One region of the Acidovorax sp. NCPPB 3576 genome, then DNA from elsewhere that is predicted to be linked to it. Evidence: riboswitches for the same ligand, from Rfam matches in the RefSeq annotation. Region 1 holds a riboswitch; the other holds the start of a gene.
What was found. A riboswitch is a leader RNA that binds a small molecule or an ion and turns the genes downstream of it on or off. The one in region 1 is predicted to bind glycine.
Positions count from the first base shown of each region.

Region 1 (11,437 bases):
GTGGTGGAGACGCCCGAGTTGTTGACCAGGATGTCGATGGAGCCCATCTCCGTCTCGGCGTGGGCCACGGCCGCCTTGATGGAGTCGTGGTCGGTCACGTCCAGCTCGATCACGTGGGCGTCGCCGCCCTCGCCTTCGATGCGCGCGCGCAGCTCCTTGAGCTTTTCCACGCGCCGGCTGGCCAGCACCACCCCCGCCCCGGCAGCGGCCAGCGTGCGCGCGAACTGGGCGCCGAGCCCGCTCGACGCCCCGGTCACAAAGGCGACGCGCCCTTCCAAATCGATGCTGTAAGCCATGGGATCTCTCTCTTGTCAGAAAATAGAACGATCGTTCGATTGTCGGTTTTCCGTGAATACAATCTCTCCGGCCGGCGGACTGCGCGGCTGGCCGGATGCCCGCGCCGGATCACCCATTATCAAACCACACGAGACACCCATGACCCACGAAGAAATCCTCGCCCAACACGGCCCCCGCGAAGCCATGGAGTACGACGTGGTGGTCGTGGGCGGCGGCCCCGGCGGCCTGGCCACGGCCATCCGCCTCAAGCAGTTGGCCACCGAAAAAGGCCAGGACATTTCGGTGGTGGTGCTGGAAAAGGGCTCGGAAACCGGCGCGCACATCCTGTCGGGCGCCATCATGGACCCCAAGGCCCTGACCGAGCTGATCCCCAACTGGAAGGAACTGGGCGCGCCGCTCAACCAGCCGGTCACCGACGACGCCATGATCTTCCTGGGCGAGAAGTCGTCCTGGCGCACCCCCAACTTCCTGCTGCCGCAGTGCTTTCAAAACCACGGCAACTACATCGTGAGCCTGGGCAACGTGGTGCGCTGGCTCAGCACCCAGGCCGAAAACCTGGGCGTGGAGATCTTCCCCGGCTTTCCCGCCGCCGAGGTGCTCTACAACGAAGACGGCTCGGTCAAGGGCGTGGCGACCGGCAACCTGGGCGTGAGCAAGGAAGGCGAGCCCACGGCCGACTTCCAGCTGGGCATGGAGCTGCACGCCAAGTACACGATCTTTGCCGAAGGCGCGCGCGGCCACCTGGGCCGCCAGCTCATCAGCCGCTTCAAGCTGGACCAGGGACGCGATCCGCAAACCTACGGCATCGGCGTGAAGGAACTCTGGGAAATCGACCCCCAGCGCCACCAGCCCGGCTTCGTCATGCACACGGCCGGCTGGCCCATGGACAGCGACACCTACGGCGGCGCGTTCCTGTACCACGCCGAGGACAACAAGGTCACCCTGGGCTTCATCACCGGGCTGGACTACTCCAACCCCTACCTCAGCCCGTTCGAGGAATTCCAGCGCTGGAAGACCCACCCCAACATCCGCTACTACCTCGAAGGCGACGAGGCCAAGGGCATCAAGCCGGCCAAGCGCATCGGCTACGGCGCACGCGCCATCACGGCCGGCGGCCTGCTGTCGCTGCCCAAGACGGTGTTCCCCGGCGGCGCGCTGGTGGGCTGCGAGGCGGGCTACCTCAACGTGAGCCGCATCAAGGGCAGCCACGCCGCCATCAAGACCGGCATGCTGGCCGCCGAGGCCGCCTACGACGCGGTGCACGCAGGGCGCCAGCACGACGAACTCACGGCCTACCCCGAGGCGTTCGAAAAGAGCTGGCTCTACACCGAGCTGAACAAGGCGCGCAACTTCAAGACCTGGTTCAAGAAGGGCCTGGCCACCGCCACGCTGATGAACGGCATCGAGCAGTTCGTGCTCAAGGGCAACATTCCCTGGACGCTGCACCGCGACAAGCCCGACCACGCCTACCTGAAGCCCGCGGCCGAGTGCAAGCCCATCGTGTACCCCAAGCCCGACGGCAAGCTCACCTTCGACCGGCTGTCCAGCGTGTTCATCAGCAACACCAACCATGCCGAGAACCAGCCGGCGCACCTGACGCTCAAGGACCCGAGCGTGCCGGTCAACATCAACCTCGCCAAGTACGCCGGCCCCGAGGCGCGCTACTGCCCGGCCGCCGTGTACGAGTTCGTGCCCGACGAGGCCAAGGGGGGCGATGCCCAGCGGCTGCAGATCAACGCGCAGAACTGCGTGCACTGCAAGACCTGTGACATCAAGGACCCGACGCAGAACATCGTGTGGGTGACGCCCGAAGGGGGCGGCGGCCCGAACTACTCGGGCATGTGATGCTTTCCTCGTCCCTCGTGCGGGGGCGAAGCCAAGGGCCTGCGACGCAGGCCCTTTTGCATGGGAAGGCCATCGGGATGTGGAGGGGCGCCGGGCAATAAATCAAGCCGCTGAATGGGCCGCCGAGACGGCATGGGCCGGGAAGGTCAAGGCGCATTTCGTGACCATTCCGACGGCTATTGCAGGAACGCGCCTACAGGGCCCCTCCACCGTGGCAAGGGAGACTATTACGCCTTGCCGCGCAACGCAGCGCGGCGCCTGACAACCCCAACGCCATCGAAGCAGGAGACCCCATGGCCCGTTCCCCCGCCCCACGCCATCGCACCCACCGTCGTCCGCTCTGGCCCCTGGCCGTGGGCGTGGCCGCCGTGGGAGCAGCGCTGGCCTTCTCGGCCAGCGCATCCGTGCGGGCTCCGCGAGGCGTGGTAGTGGTGGAGGATTTCAACGTGGACCGCTATGCCGGCCACTGGTACGAACTGGCCCGAATCGACCACCGTTTCGAAAAAGGCCTCGTCCAGACCAGCGCCCATTACAGCCGTGGCCCCGACGGCTCGGTTCAGGTGGTCAACCGTGGCTTCGACGCCGCCCGCAAGCGCTGGCGCGAAGCCCGGGGCCGCGCGGTGTTCATCGGCCGGCCCGACAAGGCATCGCTCAAGGTGTCGTTCTTCGGCCCGTTCTACGGTGGCTACCACGTGGTGGCGCTGGACGAGGATTACCGCTGGGCCATGGTCGTTGGCGCCAGCCTCGACTACCTGTGGATCCTGTCGCGCACCCCCACCCTGCCCCGCGGCGTGCGGCCCCGCCTGCTGGCCCAGGCACGCGCCATGGGCGTGGACATGGACCGCATCGTCTGGGTGCCGCAGGACGAGGACGGTGCCGTGCGCATCGCGGCCTGACGCGGCACGGCGCCAGCGCCGCACCCGATTGCTCCTTAATTAATAGCAATAAAGGCAATAAACACTAGGGCGATCTGCACTTTTCAGCCCGATCCACTTGCCAAGGGGCGCTGCAGGCCCTCGCGGCCCCTTCACCTTCACTGCGCGAACAATGGCAGATCGGCCCGCTTGAGCGTGCGCAGCACGAAGCTCGACCGGCTGTGGCGAATGCCCTTGATCTTGTAGAGCTTCTCGCGCAGCAGCCGCTCGTAATCGCGCGTGTCCTTGACCACCACGCGCAGCAGGTAGTCGTAGTCGCCCGACACCAGGTGCGCCTCGATGACCTCGGGGATGCTGGCCAGCGTTTCGCCGAACTTCTCCAGCGTGTTGTCCGAATGGCTGTCGAGCGTGACCTGGACCAGGACCGTGTCGTTCAGATCGAGCGCCTTGGGATTGATGCGCACGGTGTAGCCCTCGATCACGCCCGCCTCCTCCATCTTCTTGATGCGGCCCCAGCAGGGCGAAGGGCTCAAGCCCACGGCGTTGCCGATCTCCTGCAGGCTGGCGCGGGCGTCCGATTGCAGGACGGAGAGAATTTTTCTGTCAAGGCGGTCCATGCATCGCATTGTTCTTGAAATTGCCATATTTCAGAAGATTTTTCTGCAAATCAGCATTTAAAGAAGAAATTCAGAAAATCCATCCAAGGCCCGCGATGCACACTGGATCCATCAAGGCACCCTTACCGGGGCGCACGAAACTGGCAAGGCCCTGGCGGATTACCGTTCGCCAGGGCGCTTGGCTCAAGACACGGACAAGTCCCCGCGCACCCAGCGGTCGGGTTGCCGGTTGCGTCCGGGCGCTGCAGTTAGAATCCGCCCGGTCAGGAGAGAGCGCCGCCCCGTTACCGGGATTGCCGGCGCCGCCGAAGGCGCAGGGTGACCCCGAACGCTCAGGCAAAAGGACTGGCAAAACGCCCGCAGGGATGTGTGCGTTCCCCTTGCTGGAGAGAGGTCCGCCGCATGCGCGGGCCCACCGAAGGAGCAAGCCCCGCGCCGCTTTGGCGTGCGGGTGAATCTCTCAGGTAAAGCGGACAGCGGGGCAAAGGCGTGGCCATGGGGCCGCGTTCCCATTTGCCCTTGCTGGAGATTGCCATGTCCGCCGACGCCCCCCTGCTCGCCACCCCGCTCAACGCCCTGCACCTCGAACTCGGGGCCCGCATGGTGCCGTTCGCCGGGTATTCCATGCCCGTGCAATACCCCGCCGGCCTGATGGCGGAACACCTGCATACGCGCCAGGCCGCCGGCCTGTTCGACGTGTCGCACATGGGCCAGTTGCGACTGGTGGGCAGCGAGGCTGCGGCCACCTTCGAATCCCTCATTCCGGTGGACGTGATCGACCTGCCCGTGGGCAAGCAGCGCTACGGCCTGCTGCTGAACGACGATGGCGGCATCATCGACGACCTGATGTTCATCAAGCAGGGCGAGGGCGACATCTTCGTGATCGTGAACGGCGCATGCAAGGCCGGCGACATCGCGCACATAAAGGCCCGCATCGGCCAGCACTGCGAGGTCGTTCCCATGCCCGACCACGCCCTGCTGGCGCTGCAGGGCCCGCAGGCCGTCACCGCGCTGTCGCGGCTGGCGCCCGGCATCGAGCAGCTCGTCTTCATGACCGGCGGACGCTACGACATCGCGGGCTGCAATGCCTTCGTCACCCGCAGCGGATACACGGGCGAGGACGGGTTCGAGATTTCGGTGCCCGCATCGCAGGCCGAGACGCTGGCCCGCGCCCTGCTCGCGCAGCCCGAGGTGAAGCCGATCGGCCTGGGTGCCCGCAACTCGCTGCGCCTGGAAGCGGGCCTGTGCCTGTACGGCAACGACATCGACACCACCACCACGCCCCCCGAGGCCGGCCTGAACTGGGCCATCCAGAAGGTGCGCCGCACGGGCGGCGCGCGGGCCGGTGGCTTTCCCGGCGCGGCCAAGGTGCTGGCCCAGATCGACGACCCGGCCAACCTGGCGCGCAAGCGCGTGGGCCTCACGGCGCTGGAGCGCGTGCCCGTGCGGGAACACACCCCGCTGCAAAGCACGGAGGGCGAGGCCCTCGGCGAGGTCACCAGCGGCCTCCTCGGCCCGAGCGTGAACCAGCCCATCGCCATGGCCTACGTGCCCCCGGCCCTGGCCGCCATCGGCACGCGCGTGCAGGCCATCGTGCGCGGCAAGCCGGTGCCCATGCAGGTGTGCGCGATGCCGTTCGTGGCGCCGCGCTACTACCGCGGCTGAACCGGGCCACTTTGGCTACCGCCAAGGCTGCGGCGACCGCTACATTCCAGATTCCTTTCCTTCATCTTTCAGGAGCCCCCATGACCGTTCAATATTCCCGCGATCACGAGTGGATCAACGCCACCGACGCCAACGCCGCCGTGGTCGGCATCACCGTCCATGCACAGGATGCGCTGGGCGACGTGGTGTTCGTCGATCTGCCCGAAGTCGGCAAGACCTTCGCGCAGGGCGAAGTGGCCGGCGTGGTCGAGTCCGTCAAGGCAGCGGCCGATGTGTACATGCCCGTCTCCGGCGAGGTGGTGGAAGTGAACGAGGCGCTGCGCGCCGATCCGTCGCTCGCCAACTCCGACCCCTTGAACGCCGGCTGGTTCTTCAAGGTCAAGCTGTCCGAGCCGGCCCAGCTGTCCGGGCTGATGGACGAAACGGCCTACACCGATTTCGCCAAGAACGCCTGAGCCTTCTTCCTTCCCTTCCTTTTTCCGTCCACGGTCCTCTTCCATGCTGATGCAATCCGCCCTGCCGCTTGGCGCGCTTGAAAACGCCACCGAGTTCCTGCCCCGCCACATCGGCATCGACGGGGCGGACGAACAGCACATGCTCTCCACCATCGGCGAGGCCTCGCGCCGCGCGCTGGTGGACAGCATCGTGCCGCGCTCCATCGCGCGCAGCCGGGCGATGGACCTGCCGCCCGCCACCACGGAAGCCGCGGCGCTGGCCGAGCTGAAGGCCATCGCCGCGCAGAACCAGGTGCTGCGCAGCTTCATCGGCCAGGGCTACCACGGCACGCACACGCCGGGCGTCATCCTGCGCAACATCCTGGAGAACCCCGCCTGGTACACGGCCTACACGCCCTACCAGGCCGAGATCTCGCAGGGCCGCATGGAGGCGCTGGTCAACTTCCAGACCATGGTGTGCGACCTCACGGGCATGCCCATCGCCAATGCGTCGATGCTGGACGAGGCCACGGCCGCCGCCGAGGCCATGACGCTGGCCAAGCGCTCGGTCAAATCGAAAAGCATGCGCTTCGTCGTGGCCGGCGATGCGCATCCGCAGACCATCGAGGTGATCCAGACGCGCGCCGCGCCACTGGGCATCGAGGTGGTGCTGGCCAACTCGCTGGCCGAGTGGAATGACGCGCTGGACGGCGACTATTTCGCCGTGCTGGCGCAGTACCCCGCCACCAGCGGCCGCATCGACGATCTGGCGGCCGATGCTGCCAAGGCCCATGCCAAGGGCGCGGCCTTCATCGCCGCGGCCGACCTGCTGGCCCTCACCCTCATCGCGCCGCCCGGCGAATGGGGCGCCGACATCGTGGTGGGCACCACGCAGCGCTTGGGCATGCCCATGGGCGCGGGCGGCCCGCACGCTGCCTTCATGGCCTGCCGCGACGAATACAAGCGCTCCCTGCCCGGCCGCCTGGTCGGCGTGAGCGTGGACGTGCACGGCAAGCCCGCCTACCGCCTGGCGCTGCAGACGCGCGAGCAGCACATCCGCCGCGAAAAGGCCACGTCCAACATCTGCACGGCCCAGGTGCTGCCCGCCGTGGTGGCCAGCATGTACGCCGTGTACCACGGCCCCCAGGGCCTCACGCGCATTGCGCAGCGCGTGGCCGCCTACACCGCCATCCTGGCCAAGGGACTGGAGCAACTGGGCGCGCCGCTGCGCCCGCAGGCCTGCTTCGACACGCTGTCGCTGCACACTGAGGGCGCTACAAAAAAAATAGCTGCCCGCGCAGTCTCCATGGGCGCCAACCTGCGAATCTACTTTGAAGAGTATCTGTGCATCTCGCTCGACGAAACCACCACGCGCGCCGACATCGAGCTGCTGTGGAAGGTCTTCGCCCAGGACGGCCAGACACTGCCCACGGTCGCCGCGTTCGAAAAGGGCGTAGAGCCGCTGATTCCCACCGCGCTGCGCCGCACCAGCGCCTTCCTCACGCACCCGGTGTTCAACACCCACCATTCCGAGACCGGCATGCTGCGCTACATCCGCCAGCTGTCCGACAAGGACCTGGCGCTGGACCGCAGCATGATCCCGCTGGGCAGCTGCACCATGAAGCTGAACGCGACCAGCGAGATGATCCCCATCACCTGGCCTGAGTTCGCCAACGTGCACCCCTTCGCCCCGGCCGACCAGCAGCAGGGCTACCGCCTGCTCGACGAGCAGTTGCGCGCCTGGCTGTGCGAGGCCACGGGCTACGCCGGCATCAGCCTGCAGCCCAACGCGGGCTCGCAGGGCGAATACGCCGGCCTGCTGGCCATCAAGGCCTACCACGCGGCCCAGGGCGAGGGCCACCGCAACATCTGCCTGATCCCCAGCAGCGCGCACGGCACCAACCCCGCCAGCGCGCAGATGGTGGGCATGCAGGTGGTGGTGACGGCCTGCGACGCCAACGGCAACGTGGACCTGGCCGACCTGCGCGCCCAATGCGAGCGGCACAGCGCCCACCTGGCCTGCGTGATGATCACCTACCCCAGCACGCACGGCGTGTTCGAGACGCAGGTGAAGGAGCTGTGCGCGCTGGTGCATCAGCACGGCGGGCGCGTGTACGTGGACGGCGCCAACATGAACGCCCTGGTGGGCGTGGCCGCCCCCGGCGAGTTCGGCGGCGACGTGAGCCACCTGAACCTGCACAAGACCTTCTGCATCCCGCACGGCGGCGGCGGCCCTGGCGTCGGCCCCGTGTGCGTGGTGGCCGACCTGGTGCCCTACCTGCCGGGCCACCGCACCGCGGCCGAGCAAGGCGCGCTGCGCGCCGAATCGACCGCCGCCAACGGCGTGGGCGCAGTCAGCTCCGCCCCGCTGGGCAATGCCGCCGTGCTCCCGATCAGCTGGATGTACATCCGCATGATGGGCGCCGAGGGCCTGCAGGCCGCGACCGAGACGGCCATCCTGTCGGCCAACTACATCAGCGCGCGCCTGAAGGACCACTACCCCACGCTTTACGCGAGCGCCAACGGCCACGTGGCACACGAGTGCATCCTGGACCTGCGGGGCCTGAAGGAAACCAGCGGCGTGATGGCCGAGGACGTGGCCAAGCGCCTGATCGACTACGGTTTCCATGCGCCCACGCTGTCGTTCCCGGTGCCCAACACGCTGATGGTGGAGCCCACCGAGAGCGAAACGCTGTCCGAGCTGGACCGCTTCATCGACGCGATGATCGCCATCCGCGAGGAGATCCGGCAGATCGAATCCGGCGCCTGGCCGCAGGACGACAACCCGCTCAAGCACGCGCCGCACACGGCCGAGAGCCTGCTCACGCAGCAGTGGACGCGGCCCTACGCCCGCGAGACCGCGGCCTTTCCGGTGGACGCCTTGCGCCGCAGCAAGTACTGGTCGCCGGTCGGCCGCGTGGACAACGTCTGGGGCGACCGCAACCTGTCGTGCAGCTGCATTCCGGTGAGCGACTACGCGTGACGGCGAGGGGTGCGCCGGCCGCGCCATGGGCCCGGCCGGCCTGGCCCTCCAACATGGGGTTACAGGGCCTCGGGCAGACTCTTTAAGATCGCGGGCTACCTTTTTTCAGGAGATGTTTCCGTGCGAAATTCCTTGTGCGCCCTGCTTGCCGGGCTTGTGATCGTTCCCACCGCCATGGCGCAGACCGCCCCCGTCACCCTGCCCAGCGGGCTGGTGTATGAGTCGCTGAAAGAAGGCACCGGCACCTCGCCCAAGGCCACGGACACCGTCAAGGTGCACTACAAGGGCACGCTGCCGGACGGCAAGGAGTTCGACAGCTCCTACAAGCGCGGCGAACCCACCGAGTTTCCGCTCAACCGCGTCATCCCCTGCTGGACCGAAGGCGTGCAGCGCATGAAGCCCGGCGGCAAGGCCAAGCTGACCTGCCCGCCGGCCATCGCCTATGGCGAGCGCGGCGCGGGCGGCGTCATTCCCCCCAATGCCACGCTGAACTTCGAAATCGAGCTGATCTCGGTCCGCTGACCCGTCCGAGGGCCCGCCACCAATGCTGCTCCAGGTCGGCGAGCTGGCCCGGCGCACCGCACTCACGGTGCGCACCTTGCACCACTACGACGAGATCGGGCTGCTGAAGCCCTCGGGCCGGTCGGACGCAGGCTATCGGCTGTACAGCCAGGCCGACGTGCAACGGCTGCACGGCATCCAGACGCTGCGCCAGATGGGGTTGCCGCTCAGCGACATCGCGGGCCTGCTCGCGGGCGGCGGCATGGCGCCAGAGCAACTCATCGGGCAGCAGATCCGCGCGCTGGACCAGCAGATCGCGCAGGCCACCGAGCTGCGCGGCCGCCTGTCCCTGCTGCGGGACGGCCTGGTGGCCGGCGCCGAGCCCGACATGGGCAACTGGCTGCAGGCGCTGGCGCTCATGGCCACCTACGGAAAGTACTTCAGCGCGGCCGAGCTCAAGCACATCTTCTCCAACTGGAACCGGATCGAAGCCGACTTGTTGGTGGTCAAGGAGCAAGTGCGCCGCGCCATGGACCAGGGACAGCCGGTCGATGCGCCCGAGGTGCAGTCGCTCGCGTATCGCTGGATGGCGCTGATGCTGCACTGGATGGGCGGCGACATCGACCTGCTGGAACGCTGGGGCCACATGTTCCGCACCGAGCCCAGCACCCAGGGACGCAACCACGCGCCGCCGGGCGACATGATCCGCTACATCGAATCGGCCATCCAGCTGCGCATGGACCTGCTGCTCAAGTACATGGACCGCGATGACCTGCGCCAGTTGGGCCACGTGCACCACACGCAGTGGCAGCAGCTGGAGCAAGAGGTGCAGCAGTTGGTGGACCAGCGCGTTCCCCCGGCCCATCCGCGCGCGCGTGCGGCCGCCACGCATTGGGACGCCCTGTTCGGCACCCTTTGCTGCAACGACGCCGGGCTGCGCGCCAAGCTGATGCGCGCATCAGCCAGCGAGCCCCTGCTGCGCGCCGGCTCTCCCTTGAGCGAGCCCGTGCGCAACTACCTGCACGCCGTGCCGCGCCTGCCGGCCGCCGCGCCATCGCCCTCCTGAAAAAAGCTTGACCCTCACGCTACGTGAGGCACCACAGTCGGCTCCGATCGCTGCCACGAAGCGCAGCCAACGGACCGAACCATGACCCCCTCGCAAAAAGACCCGCGCGCTGCGCTTTTCCGAAATACCGATTTCCGCTGGATGGCCAGCGGCTCTGCCCTCACCATGCTGGGCGACCAGTTCACGCTGATCGCGCTGCCCTGGCTCGTGCTGCAGATGACGGGCGATACCCTGGTGCTGGGCACCGTGCTCGCCCTCATGAGCGTGCCGCGCGCGCTGTTCATCCTGATCGGCGGCGCCCTGGTGGACCGCCACTCGCCCAAGCGGGTGCTGATGCTCACCAAATACACCAACCTGGCGTTGCTGGCCCTGCTCAGCGGCCTGGTGCTGAGCGGCACGCTCGCGCTGTGGATGGTGTATGCGCTCTCGTTGGCGATCGGCCTGGCGACGGCCTTCAGCATTCCGGCGGGCACGGCCATGCTGCCGCACGTGGTGCCGCGTGCGCAGCTGCAGGCCGCCAACGGCATCAGCCTGGGCATACGCCAGCTCACGATGTTCCTCGGGCCGCTGCTGGCCGGCCTGCTGATCGCACTGCTCGGCGACGGCAACCGCCTGGCCGGCCACAGCGCCGACGCGACCGGCATCGGCATCGCCTTCGGGCTCGATGCGCTGAGCTTCGGCATTTCGGCGTGGACGCTGGGCAAGGTGCGTCCGCTTTCGAGAACACCCGAAGCACCTGATGAGGTACGGGATGCCACCGGCGCGCGCCGCGCGGCCCCGCAAGCGGTTCTGGCCTCGGTGGCGCAGGGCCTGGTGCATTTCTGGCGCGACCGCGAACTGCGCACCTGCTTTCTCTACTGGAGCGCCGTGGCGGTGCTCATCATGGGGCCGCTTCACATCGCCATGCCGGTGCTTGCCAGCAGCATGCCCACGCTGGGCGCCGCCGCCTTCGGCACCTTGCTGGGCGCCCATGGCGCGGGCACGCTGGCAGGCATGGTGGCCTCGGGCCTGTTTCCCCGCCTGCGCTGGGGCAGCCTGGGCATGACGCTGCTGGCGTTCGACGCCGCCATCGGCCTGCTGTTCATACCCATGGGCTGGATCGACGCCATCTGGCAAGGGGCCGCACTGATGCTGGCCATCGGACTGCTGGGCGG
Region 1 is NZ_CP097267.1:2,107,562-2,118,998, reverse strand. Features, by position in the region: gene M5C98_RS09745 (SDR family oxidoreductase) at 1-296, opposite strand, end outside; gene M5C98_RS09740 (electron transfer flavoprotein-ubiquinone oxidoreductase) at 436-2,142, shown strand; gene M5C98_RS09735 (lipocalin family protein) at 2,436-3,038, shown strand; gene M5C98_RS09730 (Lrp/AsnC family transcriptional regulator) at 3,176-3,634, opposite strand; glycine riboswitch at 3,897-3,984, shown strand; glycine riboswitch at 4,008-4,121, shown strand; gene gcvT (glycine cleavage system aminomethyltransferase GcvT) at 4,169-5,299, shown strand; gene gcvH (glycine cleavage system protein GcvH) at 5,380-5,754, shown strand; gene gcvP (aminomethyl-transferring glycine dehydrogenase) at 5,798-8,716, shown strand; gene M5C98_RS09710 (FKBP-type peptidyl-prolyl cis-trans isomerase) at 8,891-9,238, shown strand; gene M5C98_RS09705 (MerR family transcriptional regulator) at 9,261-10,283, shown strand; gene M5C98_RS09700 (MFS transporter) at 10,365-11,437, shown strand, end outside.

Region 2 (11,437 bases), 1.7 Mb from region 1:
CATCGGCATCCGCCCGAGCTGGGAGCAGGCCATGGAAGACGTGCGCCAGGCCGGCGGCAAACCGTTTCCCATTCCGGCGGGCTGCTCCGAGCACCCCAAGGGCGGCCTGGGCTTCGTCGGCTTCGCCGAAGAAGTGCGCCAGCAGGAAAAGGAACTGGGCTTTCAGTTCGATTACATCGTCGTGTGCTCGGTCACGGGCAGCACGCAGGCCGGCATGGTGGTGGGCTTCGCCGCCGACGGCCGGGCCGACAAGGTGATCGGCATCGACGCATCGGCCAAGCCGGAGCAGACCCGCGCGCAGATCCTGCGCATCGCGCAGAACACCGCCCAGCTGGTGGAGCTGGGCCGCGACATCACCGAAGCCGACATCGTGCTGGACACGCGCTACGGCGGCCCGGAATACGGCCTGCCCAGCGAAGGCACGCTGGAGGCGATCCGCCTGTGTGCGCGCCAGGAGGCCATGCTGACCGACCCGGTCTATGAAGGCAAGTCGATGCACGGCATGATCGAGATGGTGCGCAACGGCGAATTTCCGGCAGGCTCCAAGGTGCTGTATGCGCACCTGGGCGGCGTGCCCGCCCTGAACGCCTACAGTTTCCTTTTCCGCAACGGTTGATCGACCCATCCAGGAGAACGCAGCACCATGACACGACTCGGCTGGCCCGGCGCCACCCCCTTGCCCGATACGCTCGACCCGGGTGAAGTCCAGGAATGGTGCGATGCGCTCGACGGCCTGCTGGCCGCCTGGGAGCCCCGCCAGGGCCGCGAGCGTGCCGCGGCCCTGCTCGACGCGCTGCTGGCCCATGCGCGCCAGCGCGGGCTGCAATGGAGCCCGGCCGGCATCACCTCATACCTCAACACCGTGCGGGTGGAAGAGCAGCCGCCCTACCCGGGCGACCCGCAGATCGAGCAGCGGCTGTCGGCCATCGTGCGGTGGAACGCGCTGGCCATGGTGGTGCGGGCCAATGCCGCGCAGGGCGAGCTGGGCGGCCACATCGCCAGCTACGCCTCGGCGGCGGACCTGTTCGAGGTGGGCTTCCACCATTTCTTCCATGCGCGCACCGAGCAGCACGGCGGCGACCTGGTGTACTTCCAGCCGCACTCCGCGCCCGGCGTGTATGCACGCGCCTACCTGGAAGGCCGGCTGAGCGAAGACTCCCTGCGCCACTACCGGCAGGAGCTGGCCGCCGAGGCCAAGGGCATCCAGGGCCTGACCTCCTACCCCCACCCCTACCTGATGCCGGATTTCTGGCAGTTTCCCACGGGCTCGATGGGCATCGGCCCGATCAAGGCGATCTACCAGGCGCGCTTCATGCGCTACCTGGCCGACCGGGGCCTGTGCGACACGGCGGGCCGCAAGGTCTGGGGCTTCTTCGGCGACGGCGAGATGGACGAGCCCGAATCCATCGCCGCGCTCACCCTCGCCGCGCGCGAGGGGCTGGACAACTGCATCTTCGTCATCAACTGCAACCTGCAGCGCCTGGACGGCCCGGTGCGCGGCAACGGCCGCATCGTGGACGAGCTGGAATCGCTGTTCACCGGCGCCGGCTGGAACGTCGTGAAATGCCTGTGGGGTTCCGAATGGGACGCGCTGCTGGCGCGCGACCACGGCCACGCGCTGGCCCGGGCCTTCGCACAGACGGTGGACGGCGAGTTCCAGACCCTGAGCGCGAACGACGGCGCCTTCAACCGCCGCCACTTCTTCGGCAAGAGCCCCGAACTGCAGGCCCTGGTGGCCCACCTGTCGGACGACGACATCGACCGCCTGCGCCGCGGCGGGCACGACCCGGCCAAGGTGCATGCCGCCTTCGCGCGCGCAGCCGGCCACACCGGCCAGCCCACCGTGGTGCTGGCCAAGACCATGAAGGGCTACGGCATGGGCAGCGTGGGCCAGGGCCGCATGACCTCGCACCAGCACAAGAAGCTGGGCGCCGACGAACTGCTGGCCTACCGCGACCGCTTCCACCTGCCGCTGACCGACGAAGAGGCCCGCACCGCCGCCTTCTGCAAGCCCGCCGACGACAGCGCCGAGATGCGCTACCTGCACGACCGCCGCCAGGCGCTGGGCGGCTACCTGCCCGCACGCCGCGCCCGGGCGCCCGAGGTGGCGGTGCCGCCGCTGCCGGCCACCGGGGGCTTTGCGCTGGACGCGGACGGCAAGGCCATGAGCACCACCATGGCCTTCGTGCGCCTGATGGGCAACCTGCTGAAAGACGAGGCGCTGGGACCGCGCGTGGTGCCCATCGTGGCCGACGAGGCCCGCACCTTCGGCATGGCGGGGCTGTTCCGCCAGGTCGGCATCTATGCGCCGTTCGGGCAGCTCTACCAGCCCGAGGACAACGCCTCGATGCTGGTGTACCGGGAAGAAAAATCCGGCCAGATCCTGGAAGAAGGCATCACCGAGGCCGGCGCGCTGGCCTCGTGGACGGCGGCGGCCACGAGCTATTCGACGCACGGGCTGTCGATGCTGCCGTTCTACATTTTCTACAGCATGTTCGGCTTTCAGCGCGTGGGCGACCTGATCTGGGCGGCTGCGGACCAGCGGGCGCGCGGCTTTCTCATCGGCGCCACGTCGGGCCGCACCACGCTGGGCGGCGAAGGACTGCAGCACCAGGACGGCAGCAGCCACCTGATGGCCTCCACCATTCCGAACTGCCGCGCCTACGACCCGGCCTTCGCGGGCGAGCTGGCCGTGATCGTGGACCACGGCATGCGTCGCATGGTCGAGGCGCAGATCGACGAATTCTTCTACATCACCGTCACCAACGAGAACGTGGCCAACCCCAGCCTGCCGGCCGACGCGCACGACGGCGTGGTGCGCGGCATGTACCGGCTGCGGCAGGGCGCGCCGGCACTGGCGCACCGCGTGCAGCTCTTCGGCAGCGGCGCCATCCTGGGCGAGGTGCTCAAGGCCGCCGACCGGCTGGAGCAGCAGCACGGCGTGGCGGCCGATGTGTGGAGCGTGACGAGCTACGTGGAACTGGCGCGCGAAGGACAGGCCTGCGAGCGCGGCTGGCGCCAGGGCGAGCGCGATGCGGTGGGCAGCTGGTTCGAGCAGCAACTGGCGCCCACGTCCGGGCCCATCGTCGCCGCGAGCGACTACGTGGTGGCATTGCCCGAGATGGTGCGCGCCTTCGTGCCGCCGGGCCGGCGCTACGTGACGCTGGGCACCGACGGCTTCGGCCGCAGCGACTCGCGGGCCGCCCTGCGGGCGCACTTCGCGGTGGATGCCGATGCCATCGTGCAGGCCAGCCTGCGCGCCTGCGAAGAGGACGGCCCGATCGAGGCGTCCGCCGGGCAGCCGCAACCGCGCGGTCTGGCCTCGCTGGCCGCCACCTGAGTCAGCGCGCCCCGCTCCTTTCGCAGCGGGGCACGGCGGGGCCGCAGCGCAAACCCGCTCGCTCAGTCGGCCAACAGGCCCGCCACGCGCGCGTGCAGCAGCTCGGGCTGCACCAGCGCTGCGGGCACGGCCGGCCCGACATTCAGGCCCACGCGGTTGAACAGCCCGCGCCGGAAGGGCCGCGCCATCGCCGTGCCCCGCTCGATGCGGCTGAAATACGAGCCCCACAGGTTGGTCAGCGCCATCGGGATCACCGGGGGCGCCACGCCTTCCTCGCGGGCACGGTCGAGGATCTTCATGATGCCGCCCTTGAACAGCTGCAGCTGCCCGTCGCGCGTGATGCCGCCCTCGGGAAAGATCGCCAGCAAATCCCCTTCCCGCAGCACCTGCGCGGCGCGCTCGAACGCCGCGGCATAGACCGCCGGATCGTCCTTTTGCGGCGCGATGGGAATGGCCTTGGCCAGGCGGAACAGCCAGCCGAGCACCGGCACGCGGAAGATACGGTGGTCCATCACGAAGTAGATCGGACGGGGGCTCGCCGCCATGAGCAGCACCGCGTCCACGAAGCTCACGTGGTTGCACACCAGGATGGCCGCGCCCTGGGTGGGCAGGTGCTCGTCGCCCCGGATCTTGAAGCGGTAGACGAAGCGCGACGCCACCCACGCCACGAAGCGCAGCAGGTACTCGGGCACCAGCAGGAAGATGTAGAACGCCACGATGGCGTTGGCGATGCCCGTGAACAGAAAGATCTGCGGCACCGAGAAGCCCGCCCCCAGCAGCGCGCCGGCGATCAGCGAGCTGCCGATCATGAACAGCGCGTTCAGGATGTTGTTGGCCGCGATGATGCGCGCCCGGTGCGTGGGCTGGCTGCGCATCTGGATCAGGGCATACATGGGCACGCTGTACAGGCCGGCGAACAGGCTCAGCAGCGCCAGGTCGGCCATCACGCGCCAGTGCGCGGCCTGCGCCACGAAGGCGCCCAGCCCCATCTCGGGTGCGGGCGGCAGGGAGCGGGAGGCGAAGTACAGATCGATGGCGAACACGCTCATGCCGATGGCGCCCAGCGGCACCAGGCCGATCTCCACGTGCCGGCGGCTCAGCACCTCGCACAGCAGCGAGCCCACGCCGATGCCCACCGAGAACACCACGAGCAGCAGCGAGGCCACGTGCGCATCGCCGTGCAGCACTTCCTTGGCGAAGCTCGGAAACTGCGAGAGGAACACCGCGCCGAAGAACCACATCCAGCTGATGCCCAGCAGCGAGCGGAACACCACGGGGCTCGCATGCGCGAGCCGGAGGTTGCGCCAGGTCTCGGTCACCGGGTTCCAGTTGATCGACAGGCCCGGGTCGGTGGCCGGCACGCTCGGAATGAACTGCGCCACCGCGCGCCCGGCCAGCGCCAGCAGCACGCAGGTCGCCGCCACCCAGGCATGGCCGATGTCCGGCACCGCCACCAGCAGCCCGCCCGCCACCTGGCCCAGCAGGATGGCGACGAAGGTGCCCATCTCGACCATGCCGTTGCCGCCCGTCAGCTCGCGCTCGTTCAGCACCTGGGGCATGTACGCGAACTTGACCGGCCCGAACAGCGTGGAATGCAGCCCCATGAGGAAGGTGCACGCCAGCAGCACCGCGGCGCTGGAGGCGAGGAAGCCCCAGGCCGCCACCAGCATGATGGCGATCTCCAGGTTCTTCACGAAGCGGATCATGCGGGTCTTGTCGAACTTGTCCGTCAGCTGCCCCGACGTGGCCGAGAACAGCAGGAACGGCAGGATGAACAGCGCGCCGATCACCAGCCCCGCCATGGACGGCGGCATCCACGACACGCTGAGCTGGTAGGTCACCATCACCGTGAAGGCGAACTTGAACAGGTTGTCGTTCGCCGCGCCGGCGAACTGCGTCCAGAAGAATGGCGCAAAGCGGCGCTGGCGCAGCAAGGCGAACTGGTTGGGGTGCGACGGCTCGGCCGCGCGGGGGTGGTCGGCCATGCGGGCCTGCTCTTGGCTCATGCCGTGCTCCTGTGTGGAATGGTTCTTCAGATGCGTCGCGCCGCGGCCCCACGCTGGGCCCCCTCGTCCGCGCTGGCGGCGATTGTGCCCCGGCCCGTGCCCGCTGCGGCATCCGCCGGGCGGTGCCAGGGCACCGCCCGCACGCACTGCGCCCAATAGGCTCCGGGAGTTCCCGAGGGGCGCGGAGCCAACGCGGCGATCACCGGCCACGCAGCCAGGGCCGCCGCCACGTGTTTGAGGCTGTGGCCCGACACCCCGCCGCCCGTCCAGCCGAACACCGCCTGGTCGCCCAACTCCAGCAGCTTGGCCAGGGCATACCAGCCGATCACGGCCACCAGCGACAGAGGCGGGCAACCGGGCCGCACCGGAGCAAAAGCCAGCGCCGCGACCAGCAACATGCCCCCGCCCTGCAGCACGCCCCAGGGCAGCATCTGCCCCGCCATGCCCCAGGCCCGCAGCGACAGCCAACCCGCCAGCGGCAGCACCAAGGCCACCACCCAGGCGGGCCGCGTTCCCATGCGCCCTTCGACGGCCAGGCCCAACAGGCCGGTGAACGCCACCAGCATGCCCATGCGGTCCCACAGCAGCGTGATGTCGTGCGGCATCCAGTGGTACAGCGATGAGGTACCGGCCGTGAGCAGCAAGCCCGAGAAGAAAACCGCGGCCATCACCGTCGTGGTGGTGCGCCCGGCACTCACCCCCTTTTCACCGGCAGGGGCGCTGCATCCCCCCTGCGCCAGGCGCCGCACACCCAACAGCCCCATCAGGGCGAACGGCAGATTGGTGAGCACGTCCATCGCATGGGCGATGCCCCACAGCGTGCGCTGGTCGGCAAAGGCATGCTGGTGCGGATTGGGCGCCACGTGCGGGCCCCAGGCGCTCAAGGCAGCCAAGGCGATCAGGGCGCCGTACAAGGCCCATTCGGCGAAGGCCGGGCGCGAGAGGAGGGGGCGGGCAAAGGAACGGATGGACGAGGGCATGAGAGGAAGCTCCGGGAGACAGCGGGGAATGGCACGCAGTCTCGCCCCCCACACCGCCCCCAAGGCGCATGAAACGCGCCCAGGCCCATCGCCTGCCACGCCGGGTATCCATAATCGATACCCATGAGCACCACCGCCGACCTCGTTGCCGCCCTCAAGAAAGAACTCAAATCCGCACAGATGACGTACGCGGACCTGGCCCAGGCCCTGGGCATGGCCGAATCCAGCGTCAAGCGCATGCTGGCCAAGGGCGACATGCCGCTGTCGCGCATCGATGCGATCTGCCGGGCACTGGCGCTCGACTTCGCCGACCTGGCCCGGCGCGTGGCCGACAGCCAGCCGCTGCTCAAGGAACTGAGCCAGGCGCAGGAAACGGCCGTGGTGGCCGACAAGAAGCTGATGCTCATGGCGATCTGCGTGCTGAGCCAGTGGACGCTGGAGCAGATCGTGACCACCTACCGGCTGAGCGAGGCCGAGGGCGTCAAATACCTCGTGCAGCTCGACCGCATCGGCATCATCGAGCTGCGCCCGCTGAACCGCTACCGCCTCAAGCTCGCCAAGACCTTCCGCTGGCGCCCGCACGGCCCGGTGATGCACTACTTTCGCGACCATGCGCTGCTCGACTACTTCGCCGGCAGCTTCGACGGCCCCGGCGAAGGCGTTCTGCTGGTGCACGGCGCCATCAGCCGCAGCTTGGCGCCGGCCTTCTGGGAACGCATGCAGCGCGTGGCGAACGATTTCGCGCAGCAGCACCTGGCCGACCAGCGCGTATCCGAGCGCGAACGCGAGGGCTACACCGTGCTGCTGGCGCTGCGCAGCTGGGAGTTCGACGTGTTCACCAGCATGCGGCGCTGAGCCGCGCCACCCTTTGTTTTCGGCACAACGCCCCACCACCTCATGCACACCACGCCCCACCCTCCAACGATCACCACCGTCGCGGTGCCACCCGGCAGCGCGATTGCATCGGCACTGCCCGGCGCCTACTTTGCCGACAGCTACGAAACCACCGACCCCGATCCCGCGACGAGTGCGCTGCAGGCCTGGCTGTCCACCGTGGCCCAAGTGCCCGGCTGGACGAACCGGCTCATGGCGCTGCGCAACCGGCTGGTGCGGCTGGCAGGCCTGAAGGACCTGGGAGCGCTCGGTGGCGATGCCGCCCACCCGCTGCGCGACGCCGCCAGCTACCGGGTGGGCGACCGCGTGGGCATCTTCCGGATCCGGCACCTGGCTGACGACGAAGTGGTCATGGGCCAGGACGACCGCCACCTCGACGTGCAGGTGTCGCTGACCAAGCGGCAACCGCCGGAGGGACCGCCCCGGGTCGCCCTGAGCACCGTGGTGCATGTGCACAACACGCTGGGCCGGGTGTACATGGCGCTGGTCGTTCCGTTCCACCGGCGCATCGTGCGCACCCTGCTGGCGCGCTACGCCGCCCGGTGAGGCGCAGGCCCTGGCCCCCGCCCGGCCGGAAACACCCGGTCACAACTCATGACCCGCAAGACCATTGCCCTCACCGCCGCCACGCTGGCCCTCGCATCGCTGGGCTCCGTCACCACCGTGGCGCGCGCGGCCACCAGTGCCACCGTGATCGTGCAGGCCGGCGGACCGGTGTACCAGCAGCCCGGGCCCGTGATGGTGCAGTACCAGGCACCACCCCCACCCCGCCGTGAAGCCGTGCCGCCCCCGCGCCGCGGCATGGTGTGGGAGACGGGCCATTGGGAATGGCGTGGCCACCGCCATGTCTGGGTGGCCGGCCACTGGGTCCGTGCCCGCCCCGGCTATGTCTATCGCCAGCCGGCCTGGGTGCAACACGACGGCCGCTGGGAAATGCGCCGCGGCGGCTGGGACCGCGACGGCGACGGCGTGCCCAACCGCCAGGACCGCCGCCCGGACAACCCGAACCGGTACTGAGCCACGCGGGGCCCGCGCGGCCCCGCGCCCACCGCGTTCACCCTATGGCGGCGGCGCGCCCCCGGCCCATATGCATATGGCGTGCGGCGCATGAACGCCTGCCCACAATGGCGCATCGGTTCCCACCCCGCGTTCAGCGCCCCTCTGCCATGCCGCCCCTCTTTTCCATCACTCACCGAGCCATCCACCGCATCGCCGCCGCCCTGGCCTGCGCCGCGGCCGCCACCTTCAGCTTCGGCGCCCACGCCGAAGCGGCCGGCTGGCCCCGGCAACCGATCACCCTGATCCTGGGCTTTCCGGCGGGCTCGGGCATCGACGTCGTGGCCCGCGCGGTGCAGGAGCCCCTGAGCCAGAAGCTCGGGCAGCCCATCGTCATCGACTACAAATCGGGCGCCGCCGGCAACATCGCCAGCGAGTTCGTGGCCCGCGCCAGGCCCGACGGCTACACGCTGGCCTTCGGCACCGCCGCCACGCACGGCAGCAACGCCGCGCTCTACCCCAAGCTGCCCTTCGACGTGGAGGACGACTTCGTGCCCGTGGGCCCGCTGATCGACGTGTCGAACGTGCTCACCATCAACCCGAACGTCATCGACGTGAAGACGCTCCAGGAGTTCGTCGCGGCGGTGAAGGCCCACCCGGGCCGATACAACTACGCCTCCACCGGCAACGGCGCCGGCACGCACATGGCGTTCGCCGAATTCAATGCGCGCCTGGGCCTGGACATGGTCCACGTGCCCTACAAGGGCGGCCCCGAAGCCATCACGTCGGTGGTGCGCGGCGAGACCTGCTGCATCATGAACCAGGTGCAGACCGTGCTGCCGCACTACAAGGCCGGCAAGGTGCGCCTGCTGGGCGTGACCACTGCCAAGCCCGTGGCCGCCGTCAAGGAGGTGCCCACCATTGCCTCCAGCGGCCTGCCGGGCACGCAGGGCTTCGACAGCTCGATCTGGTTCGGCCTCTTCGCGCCCAAGGGAACGGACGCCGCCGTGGTGCAACAACTCAACACCGCCCTGCGCCAGGTGCTGGAGCAGCCCGACGTGCGCGAGCGCTTCGAATCGCAGGGCAACGCCGTGCGCATCGAGACGCCCGCGCAGTTCCGCCAGACCGTCCACGCCGACCGCGCCAAGTGGGCCCAGGTGGTGAAGGACGCCCGGATCCGCATCGACTGACCGCTGCGGCACGGCCCCCTTCACCGCGCACCGGGTTTGCGCGGCGCGGCTTCGCTGCTACGATGCACCCCGCAGGAGAGCGAACGGCCCCCGGGCCGCTCCACCGAAGGCGCAAACTCCCATACACGCTCAGGTCCCGTACTGCACCACCATCAAAGCCGTCTGGAGAGCCGCCATGCATGCCATGGCGCACCGAAGGAGCAAGCCCCTCGCCGTGTTGGCGCAGGGTGAATCTCTCAGGTACCAAGGACAGGGGGAGCGGCAGCACGGCAGATCGCCGTCGGCTGCATGCTATCGATTCAATAGCGCCACGCCGGCGATTTGCTTGGTGCAAACCTTCCAAAAGGCTTGTGAATCATGCGCGTGATCGTTCTCGGTGCCGGCCTGCTCGGCACCACCTCCGCCTACTTCCTGCAGCAGCTCGGCCACGAAGTGACCGTCACCGACCGCCAGGGCGTTCCCGGCGCGGAAACCAGCTTCGCCAACGGCGGGCAGATCTCGGTGAGCCATGCCGAGCCCTGGGCCAATCCCGGCGCGCCGTTCAAGGTGCTGAAATGGCTGGGCCGCGAAGACGCCCCCCTGCTCTTTCGCCTGCGCGCCGACATGCGCCAGTGGCTGTGGGGCCTGCAGTTCCTGCGCGAATGCACGCCGGCGCGCACGCGGCACAACATCGAGCAGATCGTGCGCCTGGGCACCTACAGCCGCGACACGCTGCAGCAATTGCGCCGCGATACGGGCATCCAGTACGACCAGCGCACGCAGGGCATCCTGCATTTCTACACGAGCGCCCGGGAGTTCGATGCCGCGCTCGCCCCCGCCGAGCAGATGCGCGCCCTGGGCTGCGAGCGCCGCGTGGTCAGCGCCGACGAGGCCGTGCGGCTGGAGCCCGCACTCGCCCACATCCGCCCGCAACTGGCCGGCGCCACCTACACGGCCGAGGACGAATCGGGCGACGCCAACACCTTCACGCGCGAGCTGGCCCGGCTGGCGCAGGCGGCGGGCGTGCAGTTCCGTACCGGCTGCCACATCACGGCGCTGCGCACGGCAGGCGGCGCCATCGACCATGCCGAGATCACCAACGCGGAAGGCCGCTTCGAACGCGTGCGGGGCGATGCCTACGTGCTGGCCATGGGCTCGTTCAGCCCGCTGCTGGCCGAGCCACTGGGCCTGCGCCTGCCCATCTACCCGGCCAAGGGCTATTCGGTCACCCTGCCGGTGCGCGATGCCTCGGCGGCCTACGAGGTGAGCCTGACGGACGATGAATACAAGCTCGTCTTCTCGCGCTACACCAGCGAGCGCGGCGACCGCCTGCGAATCGCCGGCACGGCAGAACTCAACGGCTACCAGCGCGACTTGAACCCCGTGCGCTGCGAGGCCATCGTGCGCCGCGTGGAAGAACTCTTTCCCGGCGCGGGCGACACGCGCCAGGCCCAGTTCTGGACCGGGCTGCGCCCCGCCACGCCCAGCAACGTGCCGCTGATCGGCAAGACGAAGATCGGCAACCTGTTCCTCAACACGGGCCACGGCACGCTGGGCTGGACGCACGCCTGCGGCTCGGGCCGCTCCATCGCCCGCATCGTGAGCGGGCTGGCGCCGGAAGTGGACTTCGCCTTCACCGGCATGCCGCGCACGGCCGCGCCCGCGCTCATGCCGGCAATTTGACGGCTTTTGCTATTATTTTTATAGCTGCCACCGCATGATTTTCTAGGGCGTGAGGCCGAAAAGGCTCAAAACCCCGTTGGACCGGCCGGGAAGGGGGCGCACGGCCTGCGAGCACGCCGCGCGGCGCCTTTCGCTGCCCCGGGCTCAGGCCGGCGCGTGCTCGCTGGTGAAGACCGTCAGCACGCCGGTGTAGCCATACAGCCGGTGATGGGCGATCTCGCCGCCGGCGAAGAACCCCACCAGCGGCACGTCGCCCAACGCATGGCGCACGATCTGCAGCTCCGCGCTCGGCCCGCCGAAATGCGGGCCGCCGCGGCCGGAGCAGCTCACGTAGATCGCCCCCACCATGTGCCGCTGCACCGGCGCGCG
Region 2 is NZ_CP097267.1:410,300-421,736, reverse strand. Features, by position in the region: gene M5C98_RS02140 (1-aminocyclopropane-1-carboxylate deaminase) at 1-616, shown strand, start outside; gene mdeB (alpha-ketoglutarate dehydrogenase) at 644-3,340, shown strand; gene M5C98_RS02130 (MFS transporter) at 3,403-5,346, opposite strand; gene M5C98_RS02125 (hypothetical protein) at 5,373-6,326, opposite strand; gene M5C98_RS02120 (helix-turn-helix domain-containing protein) at 6,450-7,181, shown strand; gene M5C98_RS02115 (DUF2867 domain-containing protein) at 7,224-7,766, shown strand; gene M5C98_RS02110 (YXWGXW repeat-containing protein) at 7,815-8,237, shown strand; gene M5C98_RS02105 (Bug family tripartite tricarboxylate transporter substrate binding protein) at 8,387-9,406, shown strand; glycine riboswitch at 9,559-9,669, shown strand; gene M5C98_RS02100 (D-amino acid dehydrogenase) at 9,764-11,068, shown strand; gene M5C98_RS02095 (FIST signal transduction protein) at 11,213-11,437, opposite strand, start outside.
Region 2: another riboswitch for glycine. It lies ahead of M5C98_RS02100 (D-amino acid dehydrogenase); the one in region 1 lies ahead of gcvT (glycine cleavage system aminomethyltransferase GcvT).